DNA from 2 places in the Roseibium algae genome. Region 2 is predicted to be linked to the other one. Evidence: predicted binding sites of a transcription regulator. Region 2 holds the regulator's gene; the other holds the start of a gene.
The links. Region 2 encodes HrcA, which represses chaperone genes, less so after heat shock. Its sites were predicted from a motif close to GTTAGCACTCNCNNNNNGNGAGTGCTAAC; they were not measured.
Positions count from the first base shown of each region.

Region 1 (9,468 bases), on a different contig from region 2:
GGCATTGGCGAGTACCGCGTTGGACAGCTGCACGAGTTTGGCAGTTTGGCTTGAAAACAGGTCCTTAGACATAAATCCTCCATCGGTTTCCCGAGGAGAACTGGCGCGAAAGGTAATTGAAACCGCTTGGTTGCCGATTTTATCAAGAAGGTTGTCCTTCTCGATGTCAGTCGACCGCATCCCTGGCGGGGACCACCTTGCCCGGTAAGGCAGGTTGGCGAGGGCGCCAGCCCTTCTCTTGATGATGGCGGGCTTATGACATGTCTTAATAGTCAAGGCAAGTGTTTGCCGCATGCGCCGAGTAAGCGGAAAACTGACTTTCTAGAAGCAGATTAGGGGCCGAACCCTAATCGCTCTTGCAGATCATAATGGGCCTTGCCACACTTGGGTGCCTTAAGGGTTCGAGACCTTGACCACCAGCTTACCCTTGTTGCTGCCATCAAAGAGCTTATTCAGGGCAGCTGGGGCATTTTCCAAACCATCGACGATATCAAGCCGATACTTGATCTGCCCTTTTGCGAACATGGCTCCTAAAGCGGAGAAAATTTCGGGGAAGGTGTCGAAATGATCCGGCATGACGAAGCCCTTTAGCGTAAGGCGTCGGCGTACAACGGCAGTCATGTCAGGCATTTCTTCAGGAGTATCGCCATTGTAGACCGAGATGAACCCACACATAACGATTCGACCGAAAGCCTTCATGTTGTCCAGGCCCGCGATGAAGGGCTTGCCGCCGACATTCTCAAAGTGGACGTCGATGCCATCGGGGGCAAAGGATTTGAGGCCTGCGTCAAGGTCATCTGTCTTGTAGTTCAGGGCAGCGTCGAACCCCAGCTCATTGACAAGCCAGTCGCATTTTTCTTGAGTGCCAGCAATCCCGACAACGCGCATTCCAAGGGCCTTGCCAATCTGACCGACAATCGATCCGACAGAACCCGCAGCGCCTGTCACGCAGAGAGTTTCGCCAGCTTTGGGTTCGCCAACCTTGACGAGGCCATGATAGGCGGTTGCACCAGCAAGGCCAAACAAGCCCATGTAGTCTTCCATGGATGCTGTTTGTGGCACGATGCTTAATTTGCCAGGCTCAATGTCGAGATAGTCAGTCCATCCGGTGAAGCCGGAGACCCAATCGCCAACTGTGTAGTGCGCGCAGCGGCTTTCACAGATGACGCCGACACCCAATGACCGCATGGTCTCGTTGAGTGGAGCAGGCGGCAAATAGCTGTTTGTCGCAGGCGATACCCAGCCTCGCATTGCCGGATCCAGGGAGACATAGACAACCCGAACCCGTGCCATCCCGTCGCTAAGCGGGGGTAGGTCATCTGTCTGGGTCGCAAAATTATTGGCGCCAAGGAAACCAGTTGGACGTGATGTCAGAAGGATGTTGGTATTCTTCATGATGGTATCCGGGAGAAATGTGTGAAGTTAAACCAAAGTGAAAGGGAGCAGCTCTTGCGGATCAATAATGCGGCGGCTTTTCGCTTGGGTTGCCAGGTTGGGCATTTTCAATCAGGTCTTCCACCTGATCCGTCATTTCAGCCATCTTGCGGGTCAGCCTGTAGAGCTGTTTGCCCTGATCTATGACCACCTGGTTCAACTCATCAATCGTGTGGTTGGCGTAGGCGAGATCTGTTTCCAGTTTCTCGATGCGGGCTTCGTGATCGGTAACAAGCGTCATTCGGCTTCCTGTCGCTGTCAGGCGGCTCGTCATTGAGCGTCATGCCGGGAGCGTAGTTTGTATATCTCCGGCAGAGCCGGTTTGAGTGAAAATATTGTCTTTACCACGCATCGTCTGGTTACGATGGGCTGGAACCTGCAAGCTGGATCTTACATACTCAGTTGTAAGTTCCTCAATCCTATTTATGAAGTGTTGCTGAGAGCGCTATCATCTCTAATCTGATCCATTCAGCGAATTCAATACCTTGTCCATTTGCTGACCGATTTCCTTTCCACCAGGCGGAGAAAGATTCCATATGTCTGACATAAGTGCATTCGACATTACCAAAAAATGGCCTGCGAGCGACCCGACCAAGCTTCAGCTTTATTCGTTGCCAACGCCCAATGGCGTCAAGGTATCTGCAATGCTTGAAGAGACTGGCCTTGCTTATGAGCCACATCTCGTCAATTTCGGAACGAATGACCAGATGACGCCTGAGTTTCTGTCTCTGAATCCCAACAACAAGATCCCTGCAATTCTGGATCCTAATGGGCCTGGCGGAAAACCTTTGGCACTTTGGGAATCCGGCTCTATCCTTTTGTATCTGGCCGAAAAAACCGGAAAATTCATATCGTCTGATGCAGCCGAACGCCATGAGACAGTTCAGTGGCTGATGTGGCAAATGGGCGGCTTTGGGCCAATCCCGGGACAGCTTGGTTTCTTTCACAAGTTCGCCGGCAAGGACTATGAGGATCGTCGGCCGTTTGAGCGCTACCGTGATGAGACAAAGCGTCTGCTCGGGGTGTTGGACAAGCGCCTTGAGGGACGCGATTTCATCATGGGCTCAGATTACAGCATTGCTGATATTGCGTGTTGGCCTTGGGCGCGCACGATCACCGGATTTTATGAAGCAGGTGAGCATGTCGGCATGGAGAACTTTGCCAATGTCATCCGCTGGCAGGAAGTCTGTGAAGCCCGCCCGGCAAGCGTTGCAGCGGTGAATATCCCTGCACGGGATTAAGCGGCCCTTCGAAAGCTGATTTGCAGCTTTGATTGTTTGTTGATCAAATAAAAAGGGCGGTCTTAAGACCGCCCTTTTCAATAGTCCGGATAGGATCCGGGCAGCTTACATCATGCCGCCCATGCCGCCCATGCCGCCCATGTCAGGCATTGCAGGCGCAGCACTGTCCTTAGGCAGTTCAGCAACCATGGCTTCGGTGGTGATCAGAAGACCAGCAACCGATGCAGCGTCCTGAAGGGCTGTACGAACGACCTTGGTCGGGTCGATGATGCCAGCTTCAATCATGTTGACGAACTCTTCGGTCTGCGCATTGAAGCCGAATGTTGCGTCGTCGTTTTCCTGGATCTTGCCAACAACGATCGAGCCTTCAACACCGGAGTTTTCGGCGATCTGACGGATCGGAGCTTCAAGAGCACGTAGAACGATCTTGATGCCAGCCATGATGTCCGGGTTGTCGGACGTAAGCTTGGCAACTGCGAGCTTGGAACGAAGCAGAGCAGTACCACCGCCAGGGACGATGCCTTCTTCAACGGCCGCACGGGTCGCGTTCAGGGCGTCGTCGACGCGGTCTTTCTTTTCCTTAACTTCGATTTCCGTAGCACCGCCAACGCGGATCACGGCAACACCGCCAGCAAGCTTGGCAAGACGTTCCTGCAGCTTTTCACGGTCGTAATCGGAAGTTGTTTCTTCGATCTGCGCCTTGATCTGGCCAACGCGACCCTGGATGTCATCCTTGGAACCAGCGCCATCAACGATGGTTGTTGTTTCCTTGGTGATCGCGACCTTTTCAGCAGTGCCGAGCATGTCGAGAGTGACAGTCTCCAGCTTGATGCCGAGATCGTCGGAAATCACTGTACCACCGGTCAGGATTGCAAGATCTTCGAGCATTGCTTTACGACGGTCGCCGAAGCCAGGAGCCTTGACAGCAGCAATCTTAAGGCCGCCGCGCAGCTTGTTGACAACGAGTGTGGCAAGAGCTTCGCCTTCAACGTCTTCTGCAATGATCAGCAGTGGACGGGAAGACTGAACAACAGCTTCCAGGATTGGCAGCATTGCCTGCAGGTTGGAAAGCTTCTTCTCGTGAAGGAGAATGTAAGGCTTTTCCAGGTCAGCAAGCATCTTTTCAGGGTTGGTGACGAAGTAAGGAGACAGGTAGCCGCGGTCGAACTGCATGCCTTCAACGACTTCGAGTTCGGTTTCGAGCGACTTGGCTTCTTCAACAGTGATGACGCCTTCGTTGCCGACTTTCTGCATTGCTTCAGCAATGTCGTTTCCGACCTGCGCGTCGCCGTTTGCGGAGATCGTGCCGACCTGTGCAACTTCAGCAGATGTGGTGATTGGCTTGGAAGAAGCTTCCATGGCCTTAACAGCTTCAGCAGCAGCCATATCAACGCCGCGCTTCAGGTCCATCGGGTTCATGCCAGCAGCAACAGCCTTGGCACCTTCCTTAACGATGGACTGCGCAAGAACGGTCGCAGTCGTGGTGCCGTCACCAGCAATGTCGTTGGTCTTGGAAGCAACTTCCCGAACCATCTGCGCGCCCATGTTTTCGAACTTGTCTTCAAGTTCGATTTCCTTGGCAACGGAAACACCATCCTTGGTGATGCGTGGAGCGCCGAAGGACTTGTCCAGAACAACATTACGACCTTTAGGGCCGAGTGTTACCTTGACGGCGTTTGCAAGTGTATCGACGCCCTTGAGCATCTTGTTGCGGGCTTCAACCCCGAACTTTACTTCTTTAGCAGACATAAAACGTCTCACTTCTACATAGAACTTGAAAGGATATCAGGAGGGTTCGCTTTGTTAAGCGATCACGCCCATGATGTCGGATTCTTTCATGATCAGCAGGTCTTCACCGTCGATCTTGACCTCGGTACCGGACCACTTACCGAACAGGACGCGGTCACCAGCTTTGACGTCGAGGGCAACTACTTTGCCAGCGTCGTCACGAGCGCCGTTACCAACAGCGATGATCTCGCCTTCCTGCGGCTTTTCCTTGGCAGTATCCGGAATGATGATGCCACCGGCGGTCTTTTCTTCAGACTCAACACGGCGAACAACGACACGGTCGTGCAGCGGACGAAATGTCATTTTGCTCTTTCCTCTCATGTGGCACGCCCCCAACCTTTTAGGCAGCGTGCGGGCATGATAATTTGTCTACAAATGATCGTGCGGGCTTATCCCGCTAGGCCTGTTAGCACTCCCTTAGGGCGAGTGCTAACGACGAGTTGGATGTAGGATTGAGCCTCTAATTTGTCAATGCCAAACCCGCAAAAATTGACTCAACGCCTTGGTGGGGTGGTAAACAATTGCTGTGTTCTCACGCCCAACGCGACCGTTGGCTTGCAGGTAGATCGGTTAGGCGCTGAACCGTATTAGGCCGTCAGGTTGTTTCTGTCATTCGGCAGCTTCGATTGCAAATGGTAATGACAAAGTGGCTGTTTTTGCGCTGAGCTTGTCAGCATATGCAGCTTCGATCACGTAATGTCCAGTTGGCAGGCCCTGAAACTGAAAGCTGAGGTTCGTCGGAAGTTCCCGTTTGCGATCTTGAGCTTCACCCGAAAATCGTGTGAAGGAGGACTGCGTCGCCAGAACCTGGCCTGTCATGTTCAGAAGGCTATAGCTGACTTCAAGGTCGTGCCGATAGCCGTTTTCTGTCTTCTCAAAACCATAACCAACAGGCTCTGCATATATGGTGAGCGTGTCGTCTGCAGTGAAGACATTGGATGGACGTTTTTGATATTGTCCATAGCCAGTGGCAGGGGATACGGCAAATGTTGCATTTGTGAAGCCCAAGTCAGATGCATCCCAAGCGCGGTCCAATGTTTGGATGCTTTGAAGAAGTTCTGAGGATGGAGCAGGGATAGAAGCAGAAGTAGTCTCTGCCAATGATGCCGTCGTTATGATCGCTGAAAATGAAAATACAGCTGCACGAAAAGCTGATCTTGCGATATTACCTGCCATCATAGTGCGAACCCCTACGCATGCCCAACCGTCATGTTTTTCAACTTGTTGCAAGCCGATATAGACCTAGTTGAGTTTAGACACAAGGAAATGACTTCAGTGAAGTAAACGCGAAGCCAGTTAACAGCTTCGCTCCAGCCATGACTGGCGTTTTCTATAGATCGTGGAGGGGCTGATCTCGAGTGCGGCGGCAGCCATGGCAATATTACCGTCGAAGGCATCGAGAGCGTCTTCGATGATCCTGCGCTCCTGAGCCCAAAGTGGCTCGATTGCTCCAAACGGGCGTGCGATCGGTTGTGCTCTGGCCCGTTCACGGGACAGGTCAATAATCGTGGCACCGCGACCGGATGGGTCTCGTATCAGCATCGGCAGCATATTCAGAGTGACGGATTGGCCTTCGTTCATCACAACCATTTGCCGAACGGTGTTTTCAAGCTGCCGGACGTTGCCAGGCCAGTTGTAGGCGAGAAGACGCGCCTCAGCATCCGCATCAAAGCCTTTGAAACTGCGTCCTTCCTCTCCAGCAAAGCGCTGCAGGAACACATTAGCCAAGTCCATGATGTCATCCCGGCGGTCCCGCAAAGGCGGTAGCTGAACGGGCAAGACATGAAGTCGGTAATAAAGGTCTTCGCGGAAACGGCCTGCTGCGATTTCGGCCAATGGATTGCGATTGGTAGCGCAGATGATCCGGGCGTCTACTTGGCGGCTATTTGTGTCACCAAGCCTCTGAAACGTACCTGTCTGCAGAAAGCGCAGAAGCTTGCTTTGTAGCGAAATATCCATTTCGCCAATCTCATCAAGGAACAGCGTTCCTCCGTCAGCTTGTTCGGCAGCGCCAGCGCGATTGTCCGTTGCCCCGGTGAATGCTCCCCGAACATAGCCAAAAATTTCGCTCTCGATCAGGTCTTTTGGGATTGCGGCGCAGTTGATCGTGACAATACGTTCGTCGCGGCGGTCGGAGAGGTTGTGTATGGCGTTGGCGCAGAGTTCTTTACCAGTGCCGGATTCCCCGGTGATAAACACGGGAGCTTGCGAGGGCGCCATGCGGGAAATCTGTTCGTACACGGTCTGCATTGGCAAGGATTTGCCAATCAGTTGATCCAATGCAGCGTTTGTTATTCTAGATGTTGGTGTCACATCTGGTTTGGATGCTTGCTCAATCGTAAGCTTGGACTTCTGGGCGGATAGATATGGTTTGCGCTGGTCCAACTGAAAGGTAATCTTGGATGCCAATGCATCCAGAGAAAATGGCTTGGTCAGGAAGTCATGCGCCCCTGAGCGCATTGCGTTGACAGCTCGAGATACTGAACCTTGCGCAGAAATGGCTATGATCACAGTGGAGGGGCAGCGAACCGCGAAGGGTTCAAGAGCTGTTTCTCCGCCAATGGCTTCAAGATCGAGAATGAGAACATCGGTGTTGTCCCTGGAAAGATCCTCCAGGCATCGCTCGGACAGGCTGTAGAGAGTTGGGTCCAGGCACTCGACTGAGAGTTTTCCACTCACAGCTGCGGTTCGCACTGCTTCTGCGGGCGAACTATCCAGAACGCGTAACATCATAGGTCTGATTTGACCCTCTATACTCCCCATTGCTGGGCGTCCCCCGTCTCTCTGAGCTGAGTTGATTCGGACCGGTCAGAGTTTCATCCGGCAAACCAATCATTCTATGAACAGGGTAAACAAAGCGTTGTCATATCTCTTAAAATAGGAATGAGGTGGGTACTGCAAGCTAGTCAACTCTTAGATAACGCCGGGGACAGGGCTCTTTTGAAGAAGCTAAAAAACTGTTTTTAGCCGTTAGCCGATGCTTAAGGGATGGTAAACGAGTGTATAAAGTTGGACTTCGGCTTGTAGGGCAAAAGCGACTGCTTTCGGAAGGGGTGAGGGGCAAAGAGGCATTTGAGGACGCTACGTCAGGTATTCAGTGTCTCTGAGTTTGCTGCCCATGAGTAATTAACACGCCGATATTGCTTCAGCCTTTTGAAAACTACCTTGTTCAGGGGCCATTTCTCGCCATATCGGGGGACAACCCATCTAAATCACGAAGGGATTGGGATAGGATTCGAAGACAATCAGTTCTTAAGGCATGATTAACCTCAAATTTGTGATTCGAGTTGAGAGCCATCGGCAGCCATGGGGCGCACAGCAAGCATTTTTATAGCTATTTGCATGGGCATTATTGCAATGTCGGTTTCCGCTGTGCTGATTTTCCAGTTCGAGAGGCCGTTTGGAGAAGCAGTGTCTCTTGCTATGGCGCTAATGTGCACAATGATACTGCTACACCTTCTGGTTAGCCGGGGGAGGGATCGCACTGCTGTGAGCGATGCCGTTGATCGGCTTGAAGACCGGATGGCCGAGCTCGACGATGATGTTGGCAATCTGGAAGGCCGGTTGACTGGTGTTGAATATGCGGTCCCGCGGCGAACACGGGAAGAACTTGATCCCTTGTTTGCCGAAGTCGAGGTTTTGGGCACGCTGGTGAAACAGATGGCGGAAGCCATGTCTGATTTGGAGAACCGGGTCGACGATCAGCAAGCACTAGCTTCGCCGGCTGCACACCCTGAGCTGCCTCACTATAGAACTCCACAGGCCAGTGAGCCTTATGCTGGCAACTACGCTCAACAACCTTCTTATCAGACAGCTCCACCGCCTGCACAACAAGGCTATCAACAAGATCCAGGTTACGGTTCTGCCAATCATCCTGCTTCTAGCCACGAGGCACCAAGAGTGCCTCCGCAGGTGCGGGAGCCGGAACAGCTTTCCCGACAGGCGTCTCATCAGGTCATGCCCGACAGAGAAGCTGGCGGTATGTTTGAGCAAGCCGAGGCGTCGTTAGCAGATGCACCTGAGGTTGCTCCCGTATCAGATCCGCTTATGCGAGAGCTGATAACCTCTGCGCTGAATGCCAATCGGGTGGAACTGCACTTACAGCCTATCGTTACGTTGCCACAACGCCAGGTCAAGTACTATGAGGCCTATACTCGGCTTCGCGATTCCCGAGGAGAGCTTGTCGAGGCCGCAGCATTTCTTCCCGAAGCGGTGCTTTCGGGGCAGATCGCACGGATTGACAATCTGCTGTTGTTCCGATCGGTTCAAGTTGTTCGCCGGTTGACTTCCCGAAATCGAAATGCAGCGCTTTTCTGCAATATTTCATCCTTGTCACTTGTCGATGAAACGTTCTTTCCAGGCTTTCTTGAATTTGTGACGGCCAATCGGAATTTGGCTGACGTGTTGATTTTTGAATTCAGTCAGCAAGACATTTCTGAAATGGGTGCGATGGAGATGGAAAGCCTTAGCGCGCTGTCCGAGATCGGTTTCAGTTTTTCGGTTGATCGCATCACCGATATGAAAATGGATTTTAAGTCTCTGGCACAAAAGGGCTTTAAATTCGCCAAGCTGAATGCTGACTATTTGATTGGGCGCCGGGTAACCGATCACGGCCATATCCATCCGTCGGATTTCGGTGACTTGCTTCACCGTTATGGCATTGAGCTGATAACAGACCACGTGGAGACTGAGTCCCAGGTTCTGGAGCTGCTGGATTACGAAGTCCGGATGGCGCAGGGCAATCTGTTCTCACCGCCGCGTCCTGTGCGTGCAGAGGTCCTTCAAGGCACACCGGCACCAGCAGCACGCAAACGCGCGGCTGGCTGAGTTTCAATTTAAAGCTGTTGCAGTTGGGAAAGTGCACTGAATTTACCGGGCGTGCATAATAAAATTGCGCTCGCTCTGACAGTGCTGCCCCCCTGATCGAATGATTGAACCCGACCAGGGGTGGCGCTTCTGCGACGTTTCTAATGTTCAGCCTTCAGAAGGCCCTACAATTGAAACA
Region 1 covers NZ_JBAKIA010000002.1:425,815-435,282, reverse strand. The annotation lists gene V6575_RS05690 (hypothetical protein) at 1-72, opposite strand, end outside; SAM-I-IV-variant riboswitch at 138-250, opposite strand; gene V6575_RS05685 (NADP-dependent oxidoreductase) at 394-1,395, opposite strand; gene V6575_RS05680 (SlyX family protein) at 1,457-1,675, opposite strand; gene V6575_RS05675 (glutathione S-transferase N-terminal domain-containing protein) at 1,971-2,675, shown strand; gene groL (chaperonin GroEL) at 2,781-4,424, opposite strand; gene groES (co-chaperone GroES) at 4,479-4,766, opposite strand; gene V6575_RS05660 (hypothetical protein) at 5,073-5,642, opposite strand; gene V6575_RS05655 (sigma-54-dependent transcriptional regulator) at 5,760-7,226, opposite strand; gene V6575_RS05650 (EAL domain-containing protein) at 7,821-9,290, shown strand; gene V6575_RS05645 (M16 family metallopeptidase) at 9,438-9,468, opposite strand, start outside.
Region 1: the regulator HrcA is predicted to act here: its motif matches at 4,869-4,897, upstream of groES (co-chaperone GroES).

Region 2 (9,468 bases):
ATGATTGACATCCACAATAGATCAGGTGGGGGGTGCAATTCGGCAATTCAAGCAAAAACGGCAAAAATTAGGCGCAAGGAAGTGTCTAACTAGCTTAGTCAAAAGAAAAGGGACCACTACTGAAATGCATGGCCCCTCGACTTCAAATAATTGTTTTATAAGCAGGAATAACCTTTAACTTACAGCCTCTGACAACTTCTGAGCCTGTTCAATCCAGCCATTGCGCAAAAGACGTCCACGGAGGTTGAGCTTGTCATCCAATTCCTGAATTTGCTCAGCTGTCAGGCTCGCAATCTGCCAAAAATGGAAAATCCCGGCTTCATTCAAGGTCGCCTCCAGTTTAGGGCCCACGCCATTGATCGCCTTAAGATCATCAGAAACCCCACGTGGGCTGGACAGCAGAATCTTGGCCAATGGATCGACCTTCTTGCCAGTCTTTGCAGCAGGCTTAACCACAGCCTTTGCTGCTGGCTCAGGGGTCGCCTTTACAGGCGGTGTTTCCGGCTTTGCAGTTGACGATTTTTTACCCGCGCGATTTGACTGGATGAAATCCATCACCCGTGGGCAAATTTCAGATCTCCAACGAGAGCCGTTGAAAACGCCATAATGGCCAACATTAGGTTGCTCGTAGTGAACCTTCATCGCATCAGGGATATTGTTGCAAAGCGCATGAGCAGCCTTTGTCTGACCACGGCCTGTAATGTCGTCCTTTTCGCCCTCTACAGTCAAAAGCGCGGTCCGGCGGATCTTGCTGCAATCCACCAAAGTACCATCGTGCATCAAGGTGCCCATCGGCAAGGAATGCTCAATAAACACGGCCTCAACAGTCTGAAGATAAAATTCAGCCGTCAAATCCATCACAGCCAGATATTCATCGTAAAAGTCACGGTGCTTTTCAGCGCCATCGCCATCATTCTTGACCAGATCCTGGAAAAAATCCTTGTGAGCTGTCATGTGGCGATCAAGATTCATCGACATGAAACCGGTCAACTGCAGGAAGCCGGGATAAACGTCGCGCATGCACCCTGCATGCGGGAAGGGAACCTTCACCACGACATTGCGCTTGAACCATTCAATGCCTTTGTCCATGGCAAGATCATTGACAGCAGTTGGCGCAACGCGGGTATCGATAGGCCCACCCATCAAGGTCATTGATGCCGGAACATCCGGATCATCTCGGCTTTCCATCACAGCGACTGCGGCCAAAACCGGCACAGATGGCTGACACACACCGAGAACATGCGTATCAGGACCCAGAAACTGCAGCATCGAGATGATGTAGTCGATGTAATCGTCAAGATCGAACTTGCCGTCGCTCAAGGGAACCATGCGCGCATCGATCCAGTCGGTCACATACACATCGGCGCGCGGCAGAAGCTCTTCAACAGTTCCGCGCAGCAGCGTTGCGTAGTGTCCAGACATCGGGGCAACGACCAGAATCTTCGGATCATCCTTGCCGCGATCCGTATCTCTATCGAAGTGGATCATGTTGCAGAATGGGCTCGACCAAACGATGTCCTCAGTGACCGGAACCTTAACTCCGCTGACCGTGGTTTCCTTAAGCCCGAAAGCTGGCTTGCTGTAGCGGCGGGTTACACGCTCCAAAACTTCACACCCTGCTGCAACTGACCGGCCGTATTCTGTGTGGGCCATCGGATTGAGCGGGTTTTGAAAGTAAAGCCGTGTCATGTCAGCAATTGCCCTGACAGGGCTCATTGCGGCATGATTGAGTTCGTAGAGATGGTAGTACGGCACGCGCACGTCTCCTTGCGAATTCACCCCGGCGCAAATGCCGGTCAGCGTCTGCGACGCTTTTTTGCATTGCAGCATAATAAACCAAACACACGATACGTAGCAATACTGCTAATAATTAAGAATTTTTAGGCGTCTATCTATAAAAAATTGATCTGGTCAATAGTCCACAAGCATAGCGATCATACGTTAAACCCATGATTTAGAAGATAAAACCGCCGATATTGAGGTGACTATGCTGCCAAGTCGGCGACGACGGCATCCAAAACGGAAAAGCCATTCGGTGTCGCGCGAAGCCGGTTACCCGCCAGCTCCTCAACCATTCCATGTTCAATAAGGACAGCAAGGCGGCCCGGGTCAATCTTCCGATGGGCAAGTGCTTCGTATCGCGCGACGTCGATTCCCTCAACGAGACGGAGCCCCATCAAGAGGTATTCGTCGCCCTGTTCTTCTTCACTCAGACCTGCGTTTTCGATCACGCCATGACCATTGACTTCGACATCTCCAAGCCAGCTTTCCGGATGACGCTCAGTCGCTGTAGCCAATCTGCTAACACCAACAGAAAGGCGACCATGCGCGCCTGGGCCAACGCCGACGTAGTCACCGTAGCGCCAATAAACCAGATTATGACGACATTCCGCACCCGGCTTAGCGTGATTGGACACCTCATAAGCGGGCAGTCCATGGGCTTCAGTCACTGATTGGGTCAACTCATAGAGTTCTGCGCCAAGTTCCGGCTCCGGAATCTTGAGCTTGCCAGCATGATACAAAGTGTAGAACGGCGTGCCTTCCTCGATCGTCAACTGGTAGAGCGAGAGATGGTCCGCTGCTAAAGAGATCGCACGCTCCAACTCGCTCTGCCAGGCTTCAGCGGTTTGACCGGGCCGGGCATAAATCAGATCAAACGAAAGTCGCGGAAAGGTATTTCGTGCCATTTCAATAGCTCTGAGAGCCGTATCAGCGTCGTGTAATCGCCCAAGAAGTTTCAAGTCGCGGTCATGCAAGGACTGAACACCAAGCGACACCCGGTTTACCCCAGCAGATCGATAGCCCCGGAACCGTTCCGCCTCAACGCTGGACGGATTGGCCTCCATCGATATTTCCACATTGTCATCCATGGACCAGAGGCCAGAGATGCAATCCAGAATACGCTCGACGGTTTTCGGAGCCATCAATGATGGCGTGCCACCGCCCAGAAAGATCGAATTGACGGTTTTTCCCTTGGTCAGGTCGGCAAAATGCTTCAGTTCACGCTCAAAGGCCGCAACGAAACGATCCTGATCCACCGGCTGATGGCGCACATGGGAATTGAAGTCGCAGTAAGGACATTTGGCCGCACAGAACGGCCAATGCACATAGATGCCGAACCCGCTATCGCGGGATGTCATCAGACGGTCGGACATCAATCCTCCAAGCAGGCTTTGGAGAACAGCTGAAACGCCCGTGCACGATGAGACAAAGCAGGTCCGGTTTTCGACCAGCCGTGCTTTTCTTCAGAAGTCATTTCCCCAAATGTCCGCTCATGGCCATCCGGCTGAAATACCGGATCATAGCCGAAACCTTTTTCTCCGCGAGGCGGCCAGACAATTTGGCCTTCCGAATCCCCTCGGAAGAATTCCGTGTGACCATCAGGCCAAGCCAGGCAAAGAACCGCCACAAAAGATCCGCGGCGCTGATCAGGGTTCATAGCACCCTTTTGCTGCAGCTTTTCTTCCACGTTACGCATAGCCATGGCGAAATCCTTATCAGGCCCCGCCCAGCGCGCTGAATAAATGCCAGGATCACCGTCCAGAGCCGCCACACAGAACCCGCTGTCATCGGCCAAGGAGGGAAGCCCCGAAGCGTTTGCGGCGGCCACTGCCTTCAATTCCGCGTTCGCCTCAAAAGTTGTTCCCGTCTCTTCGGGTTCAGGCAAATCGAGTTCGCCAGCAGACACGACGTCAAAGCCGTAGGGCGCAAGAAGTTCGTTGATCTCGCGGATCTTGCCCTTGTTGTGACTGGCAACGACCAGGCGACCTGGTTCAAGCTTTCGATTGCTCATGAGACTCTCTTCAAGAGATGGACATTTTCTGCAAATCAACGAGACGGCCAATGCCTGTCTTGGCCAGGCCGAGAAGCTGGCCAAACTCTTCTTCAGAGAATGGCGCGCCTTCTGCGGTTCCTTGGATCTCCACAATTCCGCCAGAACCAGTCATGACAAAGTTGGAATCCGTTTGCGCGTTGCTGTCTTCAGCGTAATCAAGATCCAGCACCGGTGTGCCGTTGTAAATGCCGCAGGAAATCGCGGCAATGTGGTCTTTAAGGACCTGCTTCTTAACCATTTCGCGCGCGCGCATCCATTCGATGCAGTCCCGCAAGGCAACCCAGGCACCTGTGATCGCGGCAGTGCGTGTTCCGCCATCGGCCTGGATGACGTCGCAGTCCACCGAAATCTGGCATTCGCCCAAAGCTTCCAGATCAACAACCGCCCGCAAGGACCGGCCGATCAGCCGCTGAATTTCCTGAGTCCGGCCCGACTGCTTGCCAACACTTGCCTCACGACGCATCCGGTCTCCGGTGGCCCGAGGCAACATGCCGTATTCTGCCGTCACCCAACCGCGTTGCTGGCCACGAAGCCACGGCGGAACCCGCTCTTCAAGACTGGCAGTGCATAGTACGTGCGTATCGCCGAACTTGACCAGACAAGATCCTTCAGCATGTTTGGAAACACTGCGTTCAAGAGTCACGGCACGAAGTTCATCGGCTGCACGTTTGGATGGACGCATCATGGGTTCCCTCAATCAATGGCCTCAAGCCATCAGTTTCAAACTTTCTGCCCGGTTTACCGCGCATGTTATCGGCCTTGTAGACCTTGAGGCCGGACAACGTAAAGGCCTGCTTGCCACCAGAGCGGTTTTTGCGGCTATATCTAGTCGTAGATCTTATGAAATTATTCCTCTCCCTTCCGGGTTAGGCAAACAAGGAGTGCCTTCGTTGAGCCTCAGCGACCTCGACAAACGTTCGCGGGAAATCTTCCGGTCCATCGTCGAATCCTATCTGGATACCGGCGAGCCGGTCGGATCACGCAATGTTTCGCGCGCGCTGGGCATGTCCCTGTCCCCGGCCTCGATCCGCAATGTCATGTCTGACCTTGAGCACATGGGCTTGCTGCATTCACCACACACCAGCGCCGGACGCTTGCCAACAGAAGTCGGCTTGCGGTTCTTCATCGACGCGCTGTTGGAAGTTGGCGATCTGAGTAAGGAAGAGCGTCAACAGATCGACGTTCAGGTTCGCGCATCCCAACAGGCCAACTCTGCAGAGCAGGTCCTGACGGAAGCGAGCCAGATGCTGTCCGGACTGTCCAGCGGGGCAGGAGTGGTTTTGACTCACAAGTCCGATATGCGGCTCAAACACATCGAATTTGTTCGCATCGAGCCTTTGAAGGCCTTGGCAATTCTTGTCGGTGAGGATGGTCAGGTGGAAAACCGTGTGGTCGACCTGCCCGCAGGCCTGCCGCCATCAGCGCTGGTGGAGGCGGGAAACTATCTAAATGCCCACCTGCAGGGACGCACCATAAACGAAGTCCGCAAGGAGCTGGAGCGGGTTCGCGATGTAGATCTGGCAGAACTCGATCTACTTAGCCAGAAGGTCGTGGATGCCGGGCTTGCGGTCTGGGGCGGAGATGCGATTCAAGAGCCAGGAACACTGATCGTACGCGGCCGCTCAAACCTTTTGACCGATCTGGAAGCATCGGATGATCTCGAACGGATCCGGCTTCTATTCGATGACCTGGAGAACAAGCGCGATGTCATCCAGTTGCTTGGCCTAGCTGAAAAGGGCGATGGCGTTCGAATTTTCATCGGCTCCGAAAATAACCTGTTCTCGCTCTCCGGATCTTCGCTCATTGTGTCCCCCTATCGCGACAGCAACCAGAGGATCGTCGGCGTACTGGGGATTATCGGCCCAACCAGACTGAATTATGCCCGCGTGATCCCAATGGTCGACTATACGGCAAAGCTGATCAGTCGGATTTTGAAGTGATGGCAGTGGCGCTTCCCAACCGTTCATCGCATCACTCCATTTGAAATCATTCCTTGAACTTTCGCAAAGCGGACAGACCCATATGCTTACGCCTGCCGAACTTGAACGCTACGCACGTCACATCGTCATGCAAGAAATAGGTGGACCAGGGCAGCAAAAGCTGAAAGCCGCCCGCGTTCTCGTGATTGGAGCCGGTGGTTTGGGCGCACCTCTTCTGCAGTATCTGGCGGCAGCTGGCGTTGGAACCATCGGGATCATTGATGATGACTGCGTTGATTTGTCCAATCTACAGCGTCAGGTCATCCATGACACCGGTCAACTTGGAGAACCCAAAGTCGCCAGCGCTGCCGAAGCCATCGCCCGCCTCAATCCAAACGTCAAAGTAAACCTCTATCCGACCCGTATTGGCGGTCACAACGCCATGCAGTTAATCTCCAATTACGACTTGGTCGCTGACGGTTCTGACAATTTCGCAACACGCTATCTCGTCTCAGACGCTTGCTTTTTTGCGCAAAGGCCGCTGATTACGGCAGCTGTTGGCCAGTTTGACGGATCAATCACAACTCTTCGTCCATTTGAGAGAGATTCTGAGGGCAATCCGCATCCAACCTATAGATGCCTGTTTCCGGACCGTCCGCGAGACGGCCTGTTGCCAACCTGTACCGAGGCAGGGGTTCTGGGTGCGCTGACCGGCATTATCGGATCCATGCAGGCTATGGAAGTGATCAAGGAAATCACCGGCGCAGGCGAAGGCCTCGTCGGACGGTTGATGATGTTTGATGCTAGGGCCTTCCGAATGGAAACCATCCGCTACAAGCGCTCAAGAAAAAACCCCCTCCACGGCGATACTCCGAAGACATGGGCAAACATGCTGGAAGAAGCCTGATCCAGCGTAAGCAAATTCTGTACTGAATAAAAAAAGGCCGCAGAAAATACTGCGGCCTTTCATAATTCTCACATCAAACGATGGATCAGTTCGGCTTTGCCGGCTGCTGTTCCATGTTCTGACGGTAGAGCTGAGCAAAATCAATTGGATCAAGCAGGAGCGGTGGGAAGCCACCATTGCGCGTTGCTTCAGCCAGAATGTTGCGCGCGAATGGAAAAATCATGCGCGGGCATTCGATCATCACAAACGGGTGCATGTGCTCATCCGGAACACCAGTGATGCGGAACAAGCCAGCATAGACCAGCTCAACGTTGAACATCACCATGTCCGGACGCTCTGCCTTGGCGTTCAGGGTAAGGACAACTTCAAACTGTCCTTCACCAACTGGCTGAGCATTCACGTTCACATTGATGTCGAGCTTAGGCTGTTCGCCCTGCTGCAGTGAACCTGGTGCATTCGGATTTTCAAACGAGAGATCCTTGATGTACTGACCAAGGATATTCATGCCCGGTGCGGCGGGCGCTGTTCCTGCCTGCGGCTGTGCGCCGGCGTCATTCGTATCGCTCATCGTATCTCAATTCCGTTTCGCGGTGCTTTTCAGGACAGCCATTCGCGATAATGAACAGCATCAGGCTGGGCGGCCCGCTTTACACCACACAACCTATCTGTGCCGGTGGCTACCATTTAGGGCCGCAGCACACAAGGGCTTCGGCCTTGCCAAGGACCAGAATCCGATTCAAAACTGGCAGATGATTGATCTTCCAAAAACCAATGCAACCCGCCCGAACCGACGCCTGAGGCTTGATACACTGGTCCGTCTTCGCTGGCTGGCAGTCGGCGGGCAGACCGCAGCGCTACTAGTTGTGCATGTCGGATTTGGCTATCCTTTGCCAGTTGGACCTGCTTTCGCCCTGGTCGCGCTATCTGCCTGGCTAAACATCATCTTGAAAATTCGCTCACCTGCATCACTCAGACTCTCGGAAAGTGCGGCCACACTTCAACTGAGCTATGATATTTTGCAGATGAGCGGCCTGCTGTTCCTAACAGGGGGCCTCGACAATCCCTTCGCCTTCCTGCTGATTGCACCGGTGATGGTATCTGCAACGGCCCTTTCGGCACGCAAGACAATCACCCTCGGTACATTGGCAACTTTATGCGCCACTGTTCTGGCGGTCCTTCATTTGCCGCTGCCCTGGTCAAACAGCCCGGAATTCGCGCTGCCAGCGATTTACTCCATCGGAACCTGGATTGCGCTCGTATCCACGCTCGGTTTCATGGCCATCTACGCTTTTCGTGTCGCCGAGGAGGCCCGCCAGCTGGCGGACGCCCTTACCGCAACCGAACTGGTTCTGGCTAAAGAGCAGCATCTCAATGCCCTGGACGGCCTGGCAACGGCTGCGGCCCACGAACTGGGCACACCCTTGGCAACAATCTTCCTGGCTGCAAAAGAACTGAGCGACGAGTTCGACAAGGATGATCCACGCGCTGAAGATATAAGCCTGATACGATCTCAGTCTGAGCGGTGCCGGGACATCTTGCGCAAGCTGACAAGCCTGTCGAGCGATGAAGACACCATGTTTCAGAACATGAAGATATCTCAGCTTCTGGAAGACGTTATCGACCCACACCGCGGCTTTGGCGTCGACATTACCGTGTCGGCATCGGGAAAAGGCCCTGAACCTGTTGGGTCGAGAAATGCCGCCATCCGATATGGCCTGGGTAATTTGCTGGAGAATGCAGTCGATTTTGCCAACAGCCGGGTCGAGGTGACTGCGGTATGGGATGAAAAAACTGTCAGCATTTCCATTCGTGATGACGGACCAGGTTTTGCATTGGAAATCCTTGCAAAGATTGGTGACCCTTATGTCTCGGTCCGCAGCGGCAAAACCGCACGCAGTGACACCGGAGGAGGATTAGGGCTTGGCTTTTTCATTGCCAAAACACTACTGGAACGCACCAAGGCCAAGCTTTTCCTCGAAAATCGTGCTCCCCCAGATCATGGCGCACATATACGAGTCACCTGGTCTCGTGCGGCAATTGAGTCGCTGGGGCATATGGACGGGCAAGATTTTTCCTTGCATAAGAACTGAAATAGGGAAGTTGGATCTGCTGCCGGCCGCCAGTAAACCAAAACGGAAATGCAGACGTAGGATAGAGAAACAGGATCCTGACCATGACCGACTTACTGCCGGATCTGGAAGCTGCTGCTGACAAGAGCCTTTTGATTGTCGATGATGACAAGGCTTTTCAGCAACGCCTCGCGCGAGCTATGGAAAAGCGCGGCTTTGAAACCGAAACTGCCGACGGTGTGAAAGATGCTGTCGCGAAGGTTGGTCTCAAAGCCCCTGCCTTTGCTATTGTCGACATGCGTTTGGAAGATGGTAGCGGGCTGGATGTGATTTCAGCCATCCATCAAAAACGACCCAATTCTCGTGCAATTATTCTGACAGGCTATGGAAACATCGCCACGGCTGTTACGGCCGTTAAACTCGGCGCAGTTGATTATCTGGCCAAGCCAGCCGATCCGGACGATATCCTGGCAGCCCTTTCCCGCAAAAGCTCAGACAAGGCACCACCACCAGAAAACCCTATGTCTGCAGACAGGGTTCGATGGGAGCATATCCAGCGTGTTTATGAGCTGTGTGATCGCAACGTATCGGAAACGGCTCGGCGCTTGAGCATGCACCGGCGTACGCTACAACGGATACTTGCAAAGCGCGCGCCTCGATAGCGAGTATGTCGGCGGCATTTTTCAAAGCTTTACTTGCCCTTTTCCCTCTGTTTTGAGTAACGTGCCGAACTTATAA
Region 2 covers NZ_JBAKIA010000007.1:147,856-157,323, reverse strand. The annotation lists gene V6575_RS12945 (DUF2852 domain-containing protein) at 1-2, opposite strand, end outside; gene phaZ (polyhydroxyalkanoate depolymerase) at 175-1,755, opposite strand; gene hemW (radical SAM family heme chaperone HemW) at 1,986-3,155, opposite strand; gene rdgB (RdgB/HAM1 family non-canonical purine NTP pyrophosphatase) at 3,155-3,793, opposite strand; gene rph (ribonuclease PH) at 3,804-4,517, opposite strand; gene hrcA (heat-inducible transcriptional repressor HrcA) at 4,726-5,775, shown strand; gene V6575_RS12915 (HesA/MoeB/ThiF family protein) at 5,858-6,661, shown strand; gene secB (protein-export chaperone SecB) at 6,747-7,229, opposite strand; gene V6575_RS12905 (ActS/PrrB/RegB family redox-sensitive histidine kinase) at 7,411-8,751, shown strand; gene V6575_RS12900 (ActR/PrrA/RegA family redox response regulator transcription factor) at 8,835-9,392, shown strand.